Regions from separate parts of the Rhodopseudomonas boonkerdii genome, predicted to be linked through region 3. Evidence: predicted binding sites of a transcription regulator. Region 3 holds the regulator's gene; each other region holds the start of a gene.
The links. Region 3 encodes HrcA, which represses chaperone genes, less so after heat shock. Its sites were predicted from a motif close to GTTAGCACTCNCNNNNNGNGAGTGCTAAC; they were not measured.
Positions count from the first base shown of each region.

Region 1 (5,731 bases), 2.1 Mb from region 3:
GACCAACCCGCCAGCCGCGCCGCCTTCGCCGCCGGCAAGACCGGCATCCACATCACCTCGACGTCCGACCTGAACAAGATCACCCAGATGATCGGCGACAAGTTTGTGCTGAAGACGCACACTTTCCCCGACGTGATCGCGCCGAATGGCCGCCTGCCTGCCGGCGGCAATGTGGTGATGATCACCGCGAAGGACAAAGCCAAGCGCGACGCGTCCTGGGAAGTCGTCAAGTTCTGGACCGGTCCGAAGGGCGCGGCGATCATGGCCGAGACCACCGGTTACATGCCGCCGAACAAGGTCGCCAACGACACCTATCTCAAGGATTTCTACGTCAAGAACCCGAACAACTACACCGCCGTGAAGCAGCTGCCGCTGCTCACCAAGTGGTACGCCTTCCCCGGCGACAACGGCCTGAAGATCACCGACGTGCTGAAAGATCACCTCAACAGCATCATTTCCGGCGCCCGCACCAAGGAGCCTGAAGCCGTGCTCGCCGACATGACGTCGGACGTGCAGAAGCTGCTGCCGAAGTCGATCGGCGCTGCGAAGTAAGCCTCGTCACGATCCCGGCTGCGGAGCGATACGCGCTCCGCAGCCGCCTTTTCCTCCACGGGCGCCGTCATGAAACTGATCCATCTGAGCGACATCCACCTCACCACGCCGGGCAACACCATCGGCGGCCGCGATCCCCGTGCCAATTTCGAGCGCGCGCTGTCGCACGTCCTTCGCGATCACGCCGATGCCGAACTGATGGTGATCACCGGCGATCTCTCGGACTGGGCCGACCGCGCCGACTATGAATGGTTGAAAGCACGCCTGCAGACCTATCCGATCCCGGTGCGCCTGTGCATCGGCAATCACGACGACCGCGCGGCATTTCTGAGCGTTTTCCCCGAATGCAACGAGGACGGTTTTGCGCAAGGCATGAAGGACATCGCAGCTGGCCGCTGCCTGTTCCTCGACACCTGGGGACCGGAAAGCCACGCCGGTTTCTATTGCGAGGCGCGGCAGGAATGGCTGGAGCAGAAGTTGTCGGAGAGCGACGGCCCGTTCTTCCTGTTCATGCACCACAATCCGATCCCGACCTATCTGCCGCCAATGGACAAGATCGGCCTGACCGATGATGACGCCTTCCGCCGCATCGTCGCGCGTCACCGCTACAAGATCCGTCACATCTTCTTCGGCCACCGCCACATCCCCATGGCCGGTTCGACCGCTGGCGTGCCGACCACCTCGCTGCGCGGCACCAACCATGCGAGCTATGTGAACTTTGCCGAGACCCAAATACTGCTCGGCTCGGACCTGCCGGAATCCTACGGCGTGGCCTTCATCGGCCCCGACTATGTCACCGTCCACATGGTCGAGTTCGGCTATCAGGGTACGGTCCGCTCCGGTGGCTCGCCGGACTACAAGGCCTGGGACCGGGAGACGATGCAGCGATGAAATTCGTCATTCTCACCGACACGCATTTCGTCCCCGCCGGCCGCAAACTGTATGGGCTCGATCCGGCCGCGCGCCTTGCGATCGCCGTGGACACCATCAATGCAACGCACCGAGACATCGCTTTCGTCATCGTCACCGGCGATCTCGCCCATTGGGGTGAGCAAGGCGCTTATGAAAGCCTCGCGGCGCAGCTCGGCCGTCTCGATGCGCCTGTCATCCTGATGCTGGGCAACCACGACAAGCGCGATGCTTTTCGCGCTGTCTTCCCGCAAGCAGATCGCGACGACCACGGCTTCGTGCAGAAGATGCGCGTCACCGATGCTGCCACGATCGTCACAATGGACACGCTGAACGAGGACACACCGGATCATGCCGGTATCCTCTGCGGCGCGCGGCTGAAGTTCCTGGAAAACGCCCTCACCTCGGCGCCGACCGACCGGCCGCTGCTGCTATTCCAGCATCATCCGCCCTTCGACAGCGGCCTACGCTACATGGATACGATCAAGCTCGCCAATGGCGAGGACGAATGGAAGGTCATCGCGCGCACGCGCAAGCCGGATTATCTGTTCATGGGGCATCTGCATCGCCCCATTGCTGGCACCTGGCGCGGCATCCCGTTTCATATCCAGCGCGCGCTGACTCATCAGGTGGCGTTTGACTTCGAGGCGCAAGGCCACATCCCCGGCACCCATGAGGCGCCGGACTATAGCTTCGTTTCGGTGGCTGACGGCAATGTTGTCATCCACCATTGTTCTTTCCTTTACGACGGGCCAAACTTCTCGCTGCATGATGCAGAGGCGCAGGCGGCGCAATCATTGGAAGAACTCAGCCGTAGAACAGATTAGCGAAGCGTAATCCGCCAACCAAATACAAACGCTGAAACGCTGCGGTGGATTAAGGCCGTGTCAGCCCTTAACTTCCACGGTCTTGAACTGCGCCGGCAGGATCACTTCGAGCAATTCGCAATTGTCGGAATAGTCGCGGATCAGGTGCTTGATACGCGGCGGCTGGGTCCAGCACGACCCCTGTCGCATGGTCTGCTCGCCGACGCCGTCCATATACGTCTTCACCCAGCCATTCAGCACATAGACGAGCTGAAATTCGGCATCGTGATAATGCAGTTTTGATACTTCTTTCGGATCGCACGGTCCGATCAGCCGAATCACATGGGCCTGCGCGAGCCCGTCGGTCGCCGCGGCAACGCCAAGATCGCGATACTTCGCATAAGCGCGCAGGCCCGACTCGAAATCTTCCTCACGATAGTGGCTGACCGCAGCGCGCTGCTTGCGCCGCTTGGCGGGTACCGGCTCGGCCGTCGTCTTTTTCCCCGTTACCTTGGTAGCCCTTGCGGCACCGACCTTCCGGATCGTTTTCTTGACCAGTGTCCGGTTCGCGACTTTCCTCGCGGTGCCATTTGACGCTCGCTTTTGCTTCGCCATGACGTGCTTCCCAGGCGCCAACCGAACAGCGGTTAGCGCGCGCCGCGCAAACTATCTGTAGTTCACCGGAGCGGCAATTTATCAGGACTGTTGAGTCATCAACTAGTGCAACCGGAAGACGCCGTCGACTGCGCGAATTTCAGCAGGCTTGATCAACTTTGAATGTGCGACGGTAACCGAGAATAGCGGTCCGTCGAGCGAGCGCTGCCAGAAATCGAGAAAATCGTTCAGCGCCGGAAATTTCGGGAAAACATCGTAGCTCTGCCAGAGATAACTCTGCAGCAGCGCCGGATGATCGGGCATCCGATACAGGATCTGCGCCGTCGTCAGTCCGTAACCCAGCACCTGCTTCCGGAAGTCCTCGGAAGCCTTACTCCCCGCAACCAGATCGATCGCTGCCATGATGGTCTCCATGGACAGAGCGCAGTCGGCCAAGTGGTTTTCCGGTCGTGCTGTCGAACCTCGCTCTGCTCTCTCCAAAAGAACCGCACCATCCCGCCCACTATCGGGCCGCGAACCGGATCCCACTTCACTTGAGACGGCGCGATGCATGAATCGTGACGCAAGCACTGTGCCGATCCCATGCCTAAAAGTTTAACGATCTGTAAAAATCCAATTTCGGCAGTGGGTTAGCCACAGCGGTTCACAGGTTGCAGCCGTGCCTTTGATACCGTTTAACCAAATTGGCACCCGTCACATTTGAGTGCCAAAAAATTTGATAGACACCCTTGCCCGTCGGGAACGATCGGCCTATCTCCGCACAAGTCGCGCTGGCACTTGAGGCCCGCGATTGCCAATCTCTGGAATTGGTAAGTAATCGCAGAAACTTAGGAGGACTGCATGAAATTCCGTCCGCTTCACGACCGCGTCGTGGTCAAGCGCATCGACGCCGAAGAGAAGTCTGCTGGCGGCATCATCATCCCGGACAGCGCCAAGGAGAAGCCCTCTCAGGGCGAGATCGTCTCCGTCGGTCCCGGCGGCCGCGATGAGGCCGGCAAGCTGGTCCCGCTCGACGTCAAGGTCGGCGAGCGCGTGCTGTTCGGCAAGTGGTCTGGCACGGAAGTGAAGATCGATGGTCAGGATCTCCTGATCATGAAGGAAAGCGACATCATGGGCGTCCTCGAAGGCGCCGCCGCCAAGAAGAAGGCCTGAGCCCTCTTCCCCCTCTCCTGATCATCTGAAGGAAAACCCAACATGGCATCGAAAGAAGTCAAATTCGGCGTAGACGCCCGCGACAAGATGCTGCGCGGCGTGGATATCCTCGCCAACGCAGTGAAGGTTACCCTCGGTCCGAAGGGCCGCAACGTCGTCATCGAGAAGTCGTTCGGCGCGCCGCGCATCACCAAGGACGGCGTCACCGTCGCCAAGGAAATCGAGCTCGACGACAAGTTCGAGAACATGGGCGCCCAGATGGTGCGCGAAGTGGCTTCGAAGTCGGCCGACGCGGCCGGCGACGGCACCACCACCGCCACCGTGCTGGCCCAGGCCATCGTGAAGGAAGGCGCCAAGTCGGTCGCCGCCGGCATGAACCCGATGGACCTGAAGCGCGGCATCGACCTGGCTGTGGAAGCCGTGGTCGCCGATCTGCAGAAGAACTCCAAGAAGGTCACTTCGAACGACGAAATCGCCCAGGTCGGTACGATCTCGGCCAATGGCGACAACGAAATCGGCAAGTTCCTCGCCGACGCCATGAAGAAGGTCGGTAACGAAGGCGTCATCACGGTTGAAGAAGCCAAGTCGCTCGAGACCGAACTCGACGTCGTCGAGGGCATGCAGTTCGATCGCGGCTATATCTCTCCCTACTTCGTCACCAATGCCGACAAGATGCGCGTCGAATTCGACGATGCCTACATCCTGATCAACGAGAAGAAGCTCTCCTCGCTGAACGAGATGCTGCCGCTGCTCGAAGCCGTCGTGCAGACCGGCAAGCCGCTCGTCATCGTCGCTGAAGACGTCGAAGGCGAAGCTCTCGCCACCCTCGTGGTCAACCGTCTGCGTGGCGGCCTCAAGGTTGCTGCCGTCAAGGCTCCGGGCTTCGGCGATCGCCGCAAGGCCATGCTGCAGGACATCGCGATCCTGACCGGCGGCCAGGCGATCTCGGAAGATCTCGGCATCAAGCTCGAAAACGTGACCCTGAACATGCTGGGCCGCGCCAAGAAGGTGATGATCGACAAGGAAAACTCCACCATCGTCAACGGCGCCGGCAAGAAGGCCGACATCGATGCCCGCGTGGCGCAGATCAAGGCGCAGATCGAAGAGACCACTTCGGACTACGACCGTGAGAAGCTGCAGGAGCGTCTCGCCAAGCTGGCTGGCGGCGTTGCCGTCATCCGCGTCGGCGGCGCGACCGAAGTCGAAGTGAAGGAGCGCAAGGACCGCGTTGATGACGCGATGCATGCGACCCGCGCTGCGGTTGAAGAAGGCATCGTCCCCGGCGGCGGCGTCGCTCTGCTCCGCGCTTCCGAACAGCTGAAGAACATCAAGACCAAGAACGACGACCAGAAGACCGGCGTCGAGATCGTCCGCAAGGCCCTGTCGGCTCCGGCCCGCCAGATCGCCGTCAACGCAGGCGAAGATGGTTCTGTGATCGTCGGCAAGGTGCTCGAAAACGCAGCTTACGCCCACGGCTTCGACTCGCAGACCGGCACTTATGGCGACATGCTCAAGAAGGGCATTATCGACCCGACCAAGGTGGTCCGTACCGCGATCCAGAACGCCGCGTCGGTGGCTTCGCTCCTCATCACCACCGAGGCGATGGTTGCCGAACTGCCGAAGAAGAACGCAGCCGGCCCCGCAATGCCTCCGGGCGGCGGCATGGGCGGCATGGACTTCTAAGTCCACGGTACTCA
Region 1 is NZ_CP036537.1:3,885,773-3,891,503, forward strand. It holds gene E0H22_RS17855 (ABC transporter substrate-binding protein) at 1-552, shown strand, start outside; gene E0H22_RS17860 (phosphodiesterase) at 622-1,443, shown strand; gene E0H22_RS17865 (phosphodiesterase) at 1,440-2,288, shown strand; gene E0H22_RS17870 (cupin domain-containing protein) at 2,349-2,882, opposite strand; gene E0H22_RS17875 (usg protein) at 2,985-3,284, opposite strand; gene E0H22_RS17880 (co-chaperone GroES) at 3,723-4,034, shown strand; gene groL (chaperonin GroEL) at 4,077-5,717, shown strand.
Region 1: a site for HrcA is predicted at 3,565-3,593, ahead of E0H22_RS17880 (co-chaperone GroES). Genes of this name have one in related genera too.

Region 2 (5,731 bases), 1.1 Mb from region 3:
GCGGGTCGCTCTCCTCATCCGTGGCCGGCGCTTCCGCCAGCGCCAGCTTCGCGCCCGATGCCTCGTCCACCGTGGTTACCGATGGCGTCGAGATCCACAGGATCATCTTGTCGGTCGCGCCGGGTTTGTCCGGCGACGCCACGGCACTCACCTCGACATTCTCCGTCAGCTCGAGTGCCGGCATCACCTGGCTCGGTCGCCTGAAGCTCAGCTTCAGCTTGCCGGTTTCCTCGTCCCATGACGTTGCGGACGGCTTCGCGCCCATGGTCTTGGCGAGGACGGCAGAAAGGGTGCTCGCCAGCCTGTTGCGGTCGATCTTGTCGCCGCTCTTCCAGGGGGCTGCATCGAAGCGCACAGTGCGCTCCATGTCGATCGCTCCCGCCGTCCAGCCGGCATTGACGACACCGGGATAGGTCTTCGCCTTGGCGACGAACTCCGCGGCGCGTTCCGGATCGACCGAGAGATTGATCACCTGCTCGCCCGCGCGCAGCGCGTCGCAGCTCACCGAGAGGCTGGAGAGCGATACTTCCACGCTCTGACCACGCAGCGAGCGCACGAAGTCGAGCGCCGCCTCCAGCTTGATCTTCACCGCGACGGATTCCGGGGAGACTTCCGTAAAATCCTGCGGCGCAGATGCGATGCTCTCCTCGTTCGCCTGGTTTTCCTGAAACTCTTTCTCGCTCTGGTCGGCGTTGTCCGCTGATGTCAGGCTGGTGGTGGTCTGGCCGATGGTGACCTGTCCCTTGAACTCGAACGTGTCGCCGGTCGGCCGGCGGTTGATCTTCACCGTCACCGGCAATTTGTCGATCTGCGTCTGCGTCGCGCCCGACAGGGTCCCGCCGTTCACCGTGAGATTGGCGACGAAGCGGTCCTTGCGATCGGTGGCCTTGTCGGCGGGATAGCAGACGTCCAGCGTTGCCGCCGTCACGGTCTTGCCCTGCCGTGTCTCCTTCAGGATCACGTCGGCATTGCCATCCATCAATCCGTCGATGGAAGTGAAGTAGCGCACTTCGGAGCCAATCACCTGGTTCTTCGGTGCCGCCTTCATCTGTGCTGCAGCAAGGTTGATGGTTGCGAGGGATGCCGTTGCAGCGAGGCCGAGCAGGCCGAATTGAAGCGCGCGCATGGAAAAGCCTTTGGACGTGTCTGAAATATCGACGCGGGTGACGATTCTGGTCGCGTCAGATTATCCGCGGATTGAATCAGAACTATGCCGGGCGGGGAAGGCCTTGGGGTGAAGCTCTTCTTCACTCTCCTCTCCCCCACTCCACCGGGGAGAGGTGAAAAAGAAGGCCGCCCGGAGGCGGCCTTCGATGTCGTGAGTGATGGTGCGAAAGCGCCGGGCTTAGAAGCCCATGCCGCCCATACCGCCCATGCCACCCATTCCGCCGCCGCCCGGCATCGCCGGGGCGGCTTCCTTCGGCAGCTCGGCGACCATGGCTTCGGTGGTCACCAGCAGGCCGGCCACCGAGGCGGCATCCTGCAGTGCGGTGCGCACGACCTTGGCGGGGTCGATGATGCCCTTGGCGACGAGGTCGACATAGACTTCGTTCTGGGCGTCGAAGCCGAAGGTCTCCGACTTCTCGTCGAGGATCTTGCCGACGACGATCGAGCCTTCGACACCGGCGTTCTCGGCGATCTGGCGCAATGGTGCTTCCAGCGCCTTCAGCACGATGTTGATGCCGGCCTGCACATCCGCATTGGCGTTGGTGATCTTGCCAACGGCCTTCTTGGCGCGGAGCAGGGCGGTGCCGCCGCCGGGGACGATGCCTTCCTGAACTGCCGCACGGGTGGCGTTCAGCGCGTCATCCACGCGGTCCTTCTTTTCCTTCACCTCGACCTCGGTCGCGCCGCCGACCTTGATGACGGCCACGCCGCCGGCCAGCTTGGCCAGACGCTCCTGCAGCTTCTCGCGGTCGTAGTCCGAGGTGGTTTCCTCGATCTGCGCCTTGATCTGGCCGACGCGGGCCTCGATGGCCGGCTTCTTGCCAGCGCCGCCCACGACGGTGGTGTTTTCCTTGTCGATCACCACCTTCTTGGCGCGGCCGAGCATCGCCAGCGTGACGCTTTCCAGCTTCATGCCGAGATCTTCCGACACCAGCTGGCCGCCGGTCAGGATCGCGATGTCTTCCAGCATGGCCTTGCGGCGATCGCCGAAGCCCGGCGCCTTGACGGCCGCAACCTTGAGGCCGCCGCGCAGGCGGTTGACGACGAGGGTGGCGAGGGCTTCGCCTTCCACGTCTTCCGAGATGATCAGCAGCGGCTTGGTCGACTGCACCACGGCTTCCAGCACCGGGAGCATCGCCTGCAGGCTGGAGATCTTCTTCTCGACGAGCAGGATGTACGCGTCATCCAGCTCGGCGGTCATCTTCTCGGCATTGGTCACGAAGTAGGGCGACAGATAGCCGCGATCGAACTTCATGCCCTCGACGATGTCGACTTCGGTCTCGAGCGACTTGTTCTCTTCGACAGTGATGACGCCTTCATTGCCGACCTTCTGCATCGCCTGGGCGATCATCTTGCCGATGGCGGCATCGCCATTGGCCGAGATGGTGCCGACCTGGGCGACTTCGGCGGACGAGGCGACCGGCTTCGCGCGCTTCTCGATGTCCTTGATGACGGCGGCGACGGCGATGTCGATGCCACGCTTGAGGTCCATCGGGTTCATGCCGGCGGCAACCGACTTGGCGCCTTCACGGACGATCGCCTGGGCGAGCACGGTGGAGGTGGTGGTGCCGTCGCCGGCATTGTCGTTGGTCTTCGAGGCGACTTCGCGCAGCATCTGTGCGCCCATGTTCTCGAACTTGTCCTCGAGCTCGATCTCCTTGGCGACGGTGACGCCGTCCTTGGTGATGCGCGGGGCGCCGAACGATTTCTCGATCACGACGTTGCGGCCCTTCGGACCGAGCGTGACCTTGACGGCGTTGGCGAGGATGTCGACGCCGCGCAGCATGCGGTCGCGTGCGTCGCCGGCGAATTTAACGTCTTTGGCTGCCATGTGATGGTGCTCCTGGGTATGAACCCTCACCCTGAGGAGCGGGCACTTGCCCGCGTCTCGAAGGGTGAGCTGATGGGGAATTGTCTGTGGTCCATCCTTCGAGACGGCGGCTGTGCCGCCTCCTCAGGGTGAGGACCGAGTTTGGGGGGAGAGTATGTGGGTTAGCCCACCACGCCCATGATGTCCGACTCCTTCATGATGAGGAGTTCTTCGCCGTCGAGCTTGATCTCGGTGCCCGACCACTTGCCGAACAGCACCTTGTCGCCGACCTTGATGTCGATCGGGATCAGCTTGCCGGCTTCGTCGCGGCCGCCCGGTCCCACGGCAATCACTTCGCCCTCGGAGGGCTTTTCCTTGGCGCTGTCGGGGATGATGATGCCGCCCTTGGTCTTTTCGTCGGCGGTGATGCGCTTGACGACGATGCGGTCGTGCAGCGGACGGAACTTGGTCTTGGCCATAGGGAAATCCTCGGGTTGGTTGTAGAATGCACGGCCTCGGCGAGGGCGATGGCGCGTCCGGCACGGTGGGTGCCGGGCTTAGCAATCTCTCGCCGAGAGTGCTAATCGGGCGGCTCGGGGATATGGCCGAACGCCGGATGAGTCAAGCAAGGCCGCATTGGCGCCATGCCGTAACCCTCGGAGGCGATAAAGAGGGTTAAGGCCTTGGTGAGGCCAATATGGGATGGTCTGGAAACCATGTTGGCGTAACGCCATCATGACACCGGGGTCTCCGGGATCCTGCGGTCATGACAGGGGCCGTTGCTTCGACAGGTTTTTTACGCTTCGCTGCTTGGGACGGGCAGTCGGGGATGTTGCTCAGGGGATGATATGATCAAGTCACGCTACGCCCGCCCGGTCGCCAATCTGGCGATCGTCTCTGCCACGGCCTTGCTGCTCGGGGCGTGTTCGACGGGCGGTTTCAGCGGTTTCAGCTTCGGCAATTCCGAACCGCCGCCGCCGGCCGAACCGCCGCCGGCGCCAGAAATGCCGGCCTCCATCCGTTCGGAAGAGATCGTCGGCCGCTGGGGCCTCGCCTCCTACATGAATCCGGCCGACCGCGTCCGCACCGAGAATGCCGCCCGCGGCCAGTGCAAGAACCCTTACATCATCGGCGCCGGCCCGACCGGAGGCGTCATGATGCATCTCGCCGACGAGGCGACCCCGCAGGAGCTGCGCCTCAAGGGCTCGCCGAGCGGCAAGAATTATATCGGCCCGCCCGGCCCCGCCGGCAATCCGCAGGACCGCGAGATCGTCTCCTTCGATGGCCGGATTCTGGTGACCAAGTTCATCGACAAGGATGCCGCCGTTCGTTACGGTAACATGGTCTATGTCCGCTGCGCGCCAAGGGCGTAAGTTCTTCTGAAAGATCGGCGGCTTTCCCCTTCTCCCTCCCCCGCAAGAGCGGGAGAGGGAACACCGCTGGTGAAGCATGACCGCATGGCGCGACCTCGTTTTCGGACCGGGCCGCGCCGTTGTCGTTCTGGCGCTCACGCAGATCCTCACTTGGGGAATCCTGATCTACCCACCCGTACTGACTATGCCGCTTCTGACTGCGGCCCATGGCTGGTCGCTGGCGTTCGGTATGGCCGGCTTCACCCTTGGCCTCGTCACGTCGGGCCTGCTGTCGCCTTATGTGGGCGGCCTGATCGATCGTCACGGCGGCAATGTGGTGATGGCCTCCGGCGCGCTTGCCGGCGCGCTCGGCCTCGCCCTGATGCCCGTCGCCATGCATCCCGTCGCCTATTTCGCCTGCTGGCTGCTGCTCGGCACGGCGATGGCCACCAATCTCTATGACCCCGCCTTCGCCACGCTGACCCGTATCTTCGGCGCCAATGCGCGCCGGCAGATCACTTTCGTCACCTTTGCCGGCGGTTTTGCCTCCACCGTCGGCTGGCCGGCGACGCATCTGTTGCTCGCCAAACTCGGCTGGCAGGGGACGTATCTGACCTTCGCCGCGGTATTCGCCTTCGTCGTCGCCCCGCTGCACGCGTTCGCACTGCCGCGTCATGTTGCGGACATGCCGGTTTCGGTCCCGCAGACCGCCGCCGCGCCGGCGCAAGCCTTCCTGCCGCCGGCTGGAGCGGCATTCCTGCTGCTCGCCACCGCTTTCGCTCTCTACAGTTTCATTCTGTCCGGCGTCACCTCGAACCTGCTCGCGCTGCTCGATCGTGGTGGCCTTGGCGCCGCCGAGGCGGTGGCGGTCGGCGCCATGTTCGGCCCCGCCCAGGTCGCCTCGCGCCTTGCCGATTTTGTCCTGGCGAAGCGCACGCATCCGTTGTGGATCGCCCGCGGCGCCGTGGTGCTGGTAGCGTCGGCTTTCGCGCTGCTGGCGCTGCTCGGCGTGTCATTCCCGGTGGCGGCGCTGTTCGCCATCGGTTTCGGCGCCGCCAATGGCGTGATGACCATCGCCCGCGGCGCGCTGCCGCTGCTGATGTTCGGCCCCGTCGGCTATGGACGTGTCATCGGCCGCATCGCGCGTCCCGCGCAATTCGTGCAGGCCTTCGCGCCCTTCGTCGTCGCCTCGGCGGTGCAGACGCTGCCGGATCGCGGCGTGCTCGTTCTCGGCGCGGTAGCGGCGCTGGTCGTGCTCGGATGCTTCCTCGGAATCAAAACGCCGGGCGATGCCCGGCGTTGAACGTCGATTTCGATCGTAGGGCGGATGAGCGAAGCGTCATCCGTCCTGCGTCTGCGCTTCAGTTGAACAGCGCGTCGATATCGTCTTGCGAGGCGTGGC
Region 2 is NZ_CP036537.1:1,394,438-1,400,168, forward strand. It holds gene E0H22_RS06475 (hypothetical protein) at 1-1,126, opposite strand, end outside; gene groL (chaperonin GroEL) at 1,346-2,998, opposite strand; gene E0H22_RS06485 (co-chaperone GroES) at 3,160-3,456, opposite strand; gene E0H22_RS06490 (hypothetical protein) at 3,826-4,350, shown strand; gene E0H22_RS06495 (MFS transporter) at 4,427-5,632, shown strand; gene E0H22_RS06500 (protein phosphatase CheZ) at 5,691-5,731, opposite strand, start outside.
Region 2: a site for HrcA is predicted at 3,534-3,562, ahead of E0H22_RS06485 (co-chaperone GroES). Genes of this name have one in related genera too.

Region 3 (5,731 bases):
CTCAGCAGTCGCAGGTGATCGGCACCGGCGGCATCAAGGTCGGCCTCATCCTGCCGCAAGCGGCCCCCGGCAATGCGGGCATCGCTGCGCAGTCCATGAAGAATGCGGCGGAGATGGCCTATACCGAATTCCAGAATCCGAACATCCAGTTGTTGGTGAAGGACGATGCCGGCAGTGCCGCCGGCGCGCAGCAGGCGGCCCAGCAAGTGCTCAGCGAAGGCGCCGAGATCATTCTTGGGCCGCTCTTCGCTGTGTCGGTACCGGCGGTGGCGCAACTCGCGCGTGCGCGCAACATTCCGGTGATCGCTTTCTCTACGGATTCGAGTGTTGCCGGCCGCGGTGTCTATCTGCTCAGCTTCCTGCCGGAATCCGACGTCAACCGCATCGTCGATTATGCATACAGCACCGGAAAGCGCTCCTTCGCGGCGATGTTGCCGGAGAACGCCTATGGCAATGTCGTCGAGGTCGCGTTCAAGCAGGCAGTCGCGCGCAAGGGTGCCCGCATGATCGCCTTCGAACGTTATGGTGCCGATCGCTCCGCTGCCGCGCGCAACATGGCGTCGCAACTGACCGGCGCCGATGCGCTGTTGCTGGCAGATGACGGCGATGCCGTGGTGGCGACCGCCGATGCCCTGACCACGGCCGGGGCCAATCTCCGCAATGTGCAGCTGCTCGGTACGGGTTTGTGGGACAATCCCCGCGTGTTCGGCAGCGCGTCCATGCTAGGCGGACTCTATGCTGCGCCCGATCCGGCAGGTTTCCGCGCTTTCTCGGGTCGCTATCGTGCAAAGTATGGTAACGATCCCGTCCGCACAGCGACACTCTCTTACGATGCGGTAGCCTTGGTGGCGGCATTGGCCCGCACGCAGGGCGGGCAGCGCTTCGCGCCCGAAGTCCTCACCAATCAATCCGGTTTCGCCGGGATTGACGGTCTGTTCCGCTTCCGCAATGACGGCGGTAATGATCGCGGTCTCGCGGTGATGAAGGTCGCCTCGGGTGGTGGCCAGCCGGTGGCCGGCTCGCCGAAGAGTTTCGGGACGTAGAGTTCACGCCGCCAGATCGGCCACGACGGCATCAAGCACCGGGAATCCCTCCTGCGTCACGCGCAGGCGACCGTTCTCGATGACGATGGCGCCTTCCTCGCAGAGGTTCTCGACGCGCTTCGGATCAAAGGCGCGGCCCGATAACGCCTCGTAGCGCGCAGGGTCGATGCCCTCGACCAGTCGCAATCCCATCAGAAGATACTCGTCGGCGCGTTCCTCGCTGTTGAGGTTTTCGTCCAGCGTGACGCCATGGCCATTGGCCTCGACACGCATCAGCCAGGCTTCGGGTCGTTTCTCGGTGGATGTTGCGTGCCTGACACCGTCGATATCGATGCGTCCATGCGCACCGGGGCCAATGCCGGCATATTCCTGGCCGCGCCAATAGACGAGATTGTGCCGGCACTCCGCGCCCGGCCGCGCGTGATTCGAGATTTCGTAGGACGGCAGGCCATGCTGCGCGCAGACCTCTTGCGTCACGTCGTAGAGGACGCGTGCGAGGCCTTCCTCCGGCGTCTTCAGTTTGCCTGCGGCATGCAGACCGAAGAACGGCGTGCCTTCCTCGATGGTGAGCTGGTACAGCGACAGATGTTCGGCTGCTTCGGAGATCGCGAGCTTGAGTTCGTCTGTCCACATCTCCGGTGTCTGGTCGGGGCGCGCGTAGATCAGATCGAACGAGTAGCGATCGAAGGCGCTGCGCGCGATCGCGACAGCATCAAGCGCCTCGCGCGCGCTGTGCAAGCGTCCCAGCGATTTCAGCGAGGCATCGTCGAGCGCCTGTACGCCGAGCGAGACGCGATTGACGCCGGCGGCGCGATAGCCGTGAAAGCGCGTTGCATCCACCGAGGTGGGGTTGGCTTCCATTGAAACTTCGACGGTCGAATCAACGGTCCAATATTTCGCGATCGAGTCGAGAATGGAGCCGACCGTCTGCGGTTGCATCAGCGACGGTGTGCCGCCGCCGAGAAAGATCGAGGTCACCGTGCGCCCCGGAATCCGTGCGGCGGTCGTTTCGATCTCGCGCGCAAAGGCGCTGGCGAAGCGCTCTTCATCGATTTGCTGATGCCGCACATGGCTGTTGAAGTCGCAGTACGGACACTTCGACAGGCAAAACGGCCAATGCACATAGACGCCGAAAGCGTCCTGTCGTGCGTCAGCGTTGCTCAAGGCAGATCTCCGCGAGTTTCACGAAAGCCTTGGCGCGATGCGACAGGCCCTGTCCCAGCGGTGGCAGGCCGTGCTTCTCCACTGCCGTCATCTCGCCATAGGTGCGCTCGTGACCGTCGGGCAGAAAGGCCGGATCGTAGCCGAATCCGGCCGTGCCCCGTGGCGGCCAGACCAGCGTGCCATGGGCATGGGCCTCGACCTCCTCGAGATGACCGTCGGGCCATGCCACGCACAATGCCGAGACGAAATGCGCCTTGCGTTTGTCGGGTGTCGTCGCGCCGCGCTCCTGCAGCAGGCGCTCGATGCGTGTCATCGCCGCGTTGAAATCCTTGGCTGCGCCGGCCCAGCGGGCCGAATAGATGCCGGGGGCGCCGTCGAGCGCATCAACCACGAGGCCGGAATCGTCGGCAAAAGCGGGAAGCTGCGCGACATTGGCCGCAGCGATCGCCTTGATTGCGGCATTGGCCTTGAAGGTGTCGCCTGTTTCATCGGGCTCGGCGAGGCCGAGTTCGCCCGCCGACACAGCCTCGATACCATAGGGCGCCAGCAGATCGCGCATTTCGGCAAGTTTGCCGGGGTTATGCGTGGCGATCACGAGCTTGCCGGTGATTCGACGATGTTGAGTCATGGAGAAGTATAACCGATTTCATGCCGTCGTTCCGGGTTCGCGCCTTGCGCGCCCCGGAACGACGCAGTTATTAGGCTACCGCCACCTTCTGCAGTTCCACCAGCCTGCCGACGCCTTTTTGCGCCAGCGCCATCAGCGCCAGCAGCTCGTCCTGCGTAAACGGCTCTTTCTCCGCGGTTCCCTGGATCTCGATGATGCGGCCGTCGCCCGTCATGACGAAATTCGCATCCGTATCCGCTTCGGAATCCTCGGCATAATCGAGATCGAGCACCGGCGTGCCCTGATAGATGCCGCAGGAGATCGCCGCGATGTTGGTGCGCAGTACCTTGTCCGCCACGTCCTTTTTGAACATGTTGCGGCTCTTCATCCAGCCAATGCAGTCGGCCAGCGCCACCCAGGCGCCGGTGATCGAAGCCGTGCGGGTGCCGCCGTCGGCCTGGATCACATCGCAATCGATGGTGATCTGGCGCTCGCCCAGCGCTTCAAGGTCGACCGCCGCGCGCAGCGAGCGGCCGATCAGGCGCTGGATCTCGACGGTGCGGCCGCCCTGTTTACCGCTGGCTGCTTCGCGGCGCGTGCGTTCCAGGGTGGCGCGCGGCAGCATGCCATACTCGGCGGTGACCCAGCCGCGGCCTTGCCCCTTCAGCCACGGCGGCAGGCGCTCTTCCAGCGTGGCGGTGACCAGCACATGGGTGTCGCCGAACTTCACCATGCACGAGCCTTCGGCATATTTGACGATGCCGCGCTCCAGCGAGACAGCGCGCAGTTCATCGGGCGCACGACGGCTTGGCCGCATGAGAAAAATCCTTCCGGGTGTTCTGATAATGTATATCGCGGCGCTTTTAGGCGGGCTGGGCTGCAGCGGCAAGGGTGCGCCGGTTCCGATGCCGGAAGGAGCTTGAATCCGGCCGTCTGTGACGACAAATTGAGTGCAATCAAGGAGTGCTTGAGTGGCGCATCACGATCCGATTGGCCTGATTTCGCCACGAGCCGGGCTCGCGCAGCTCAATGAGAGGTCGCGGGAGATTTTTAGACAAATCGTCGAAAGCTACCTTGCCACCGGCGAGCCGGTCGGCTCGCGCAACATTTCGCGCCTGATTACCGTGCCGCTGTCGCCGGCCTCGGTCCGCAATGTGATGTCGGATCTCGAACAGCTTGGCCTGATCTATGCGCCGCATACCTCGGCCGGCCGGTTGCCCACGGAACTCGGCCTTCGCTTTTTCGTCGATGCGCTGATGCAGGTCGGCGATATTACCGAGCCGGAACGGGCCTCGATCCAGCAGCAGCTTGCCTCCGTCGGCCGCTCGCAATCGGTGGAAGCCGCCATCGGCGAGGCGCTGACGCAGCTCTCCGGCCTCAGCCGCGCCGCCGCGGTGGTGCTCACGGCGAAATCCAATGTCCGTCTGAAACACATCGAATTCGTCCGTCTGGAGCCGGAAAAGGCGCTGGTGGTGCTGGTCGCGGAAGACGGACAGGTTGAAAATCGTGTGCTGACGCTGCAGCCAGGCGTTCCGTCCTCCGCCCTCATCGAGGCCTCCAATTTCCTCAATGCGCGCATTCGTGGCCGCACGCTGGCCGAGGCCCGGCTCGAGCTGGAAACTGCATTGAGTCAGAGCAAGGCCGAGCTCGATCAGCTCACGCAGAAGGTGATCGCAGCCGGCCTCGCCTCATGGTCGGGCGGCAATGGCGACGACCGTCAGCTCATCGTGCGCGGGCAAGCCAATCTGCTGGAAGACCTGCACGCACTCGAGGACCTCGAACGCGTGCGCCTGCTGTTCGAGGACCTCGAAACCAAACGCGAGGTGATCGATCTGCTCGGCCGTGCCGAAAATGCCGAGGGCGTGCGCATCTTCATCGGCTCGGAGAACAAGCTGTTCTCGCTGTCCGGTTCCTCCACCATCATCGCGCCCTATAGCGACGGCGCCGGCCATATCGTTGGCGTGCTGGGCGTGATTGGGCCTACTCGGCTCAATTATGCGCGGGTGATCCCCATGGTGGATTACGCGGCCCGCATCGTCAGCCGCATGCTGGGTGGCTGATCGGCCTCAAAACGGCCCGATCAGCTTGATTTTTGCGCGGCAAACCAACATATCCCGCCCAGCAATCCCATCAATTCGGCGTGTTTTCGAGAAGGCAGTGTCATGACTGAAGCTAACGGGCAGAACGACAACCCAGACAAGACGGCCGAGGCCGCCGAGCCGGTGGTCTCCAAGCCCCAGGTTTCCAAGCCTTATGTGATGCCGGACGATCCGGAGCCGAATTCGGTCGAGGCGTTGACCAAGGAAGTTGCGGATGCGCGCGACAAGATGCTGCGCACGCTGGCCGAGATGGAAAATCTCCGCAAGCGGACCCAGAAGGAAGTCGCTGACGCGCGCACCTATGGGGTATCCAAATTCGCCGGCGACATCGTCGATATCGCCGACAACCTGCAGCGCGCCATCGATGCGGTGCCGGCGGACGCCAAGGCGGCGGCCGATCCCGGCCTGAAGGCGCTGCTCGAAGGTGTCGAACTCACCGAGCGCTCGCTGCTCAACACGCTGGAAAAGCACGGCGTGAAAAAGATCGATCCGACTGGCGAGAAGTTCGATCCAAACTTCCATCAGGCGATGTACGAAGTGCCGGATGCGTCGGTGCCGGCGGGTACCGTGGTTCAGGTCGTGCAGGCCGGCTACACGATCGGCGAGCGCGTGCTGCGTCCGGCCCTGGTCGGTGTGTCGAAAGGCGGCGCCAAGGCCGCGCCGGCGAGCGAGTAAGTCTTAAAACTCGTAATGAGCCGGTACGCTCGAACACCTCTCCCATAGGGAGAGGTCGATCCGGCGAAGCCGGAGCGGGTGAGGGGTTAGGGACCTCTCATTCGGAGCAAGGCCCCTCACCCCTCACCCGTCGCGCGATGCGC
Region 3 is NZ_CP036537.1:315,239-320,969, forward strand. It holds gene E0H22_RS01450 (penicillin-binding protein activator) at 1-1,043, shown strand, start outside; gene hemW (radical SAM family heme chaperone HemW) at 1,047-2,207, opposite strand; gene rdgB (RdgB/HAM1 family non-canonical purine NTP pyrophosphatase) at 2,194-2,835, opposite strand; gene rph (ribonuclease PH) at 2,906-3,631, opposite strand; gene hrcA (heat-inducible transcriptional repressor HrcA) at 3,786-4,874, shown strand; gene grpE (nucleotide exchange factor GrpE) at 4,977-5,588, shown strand.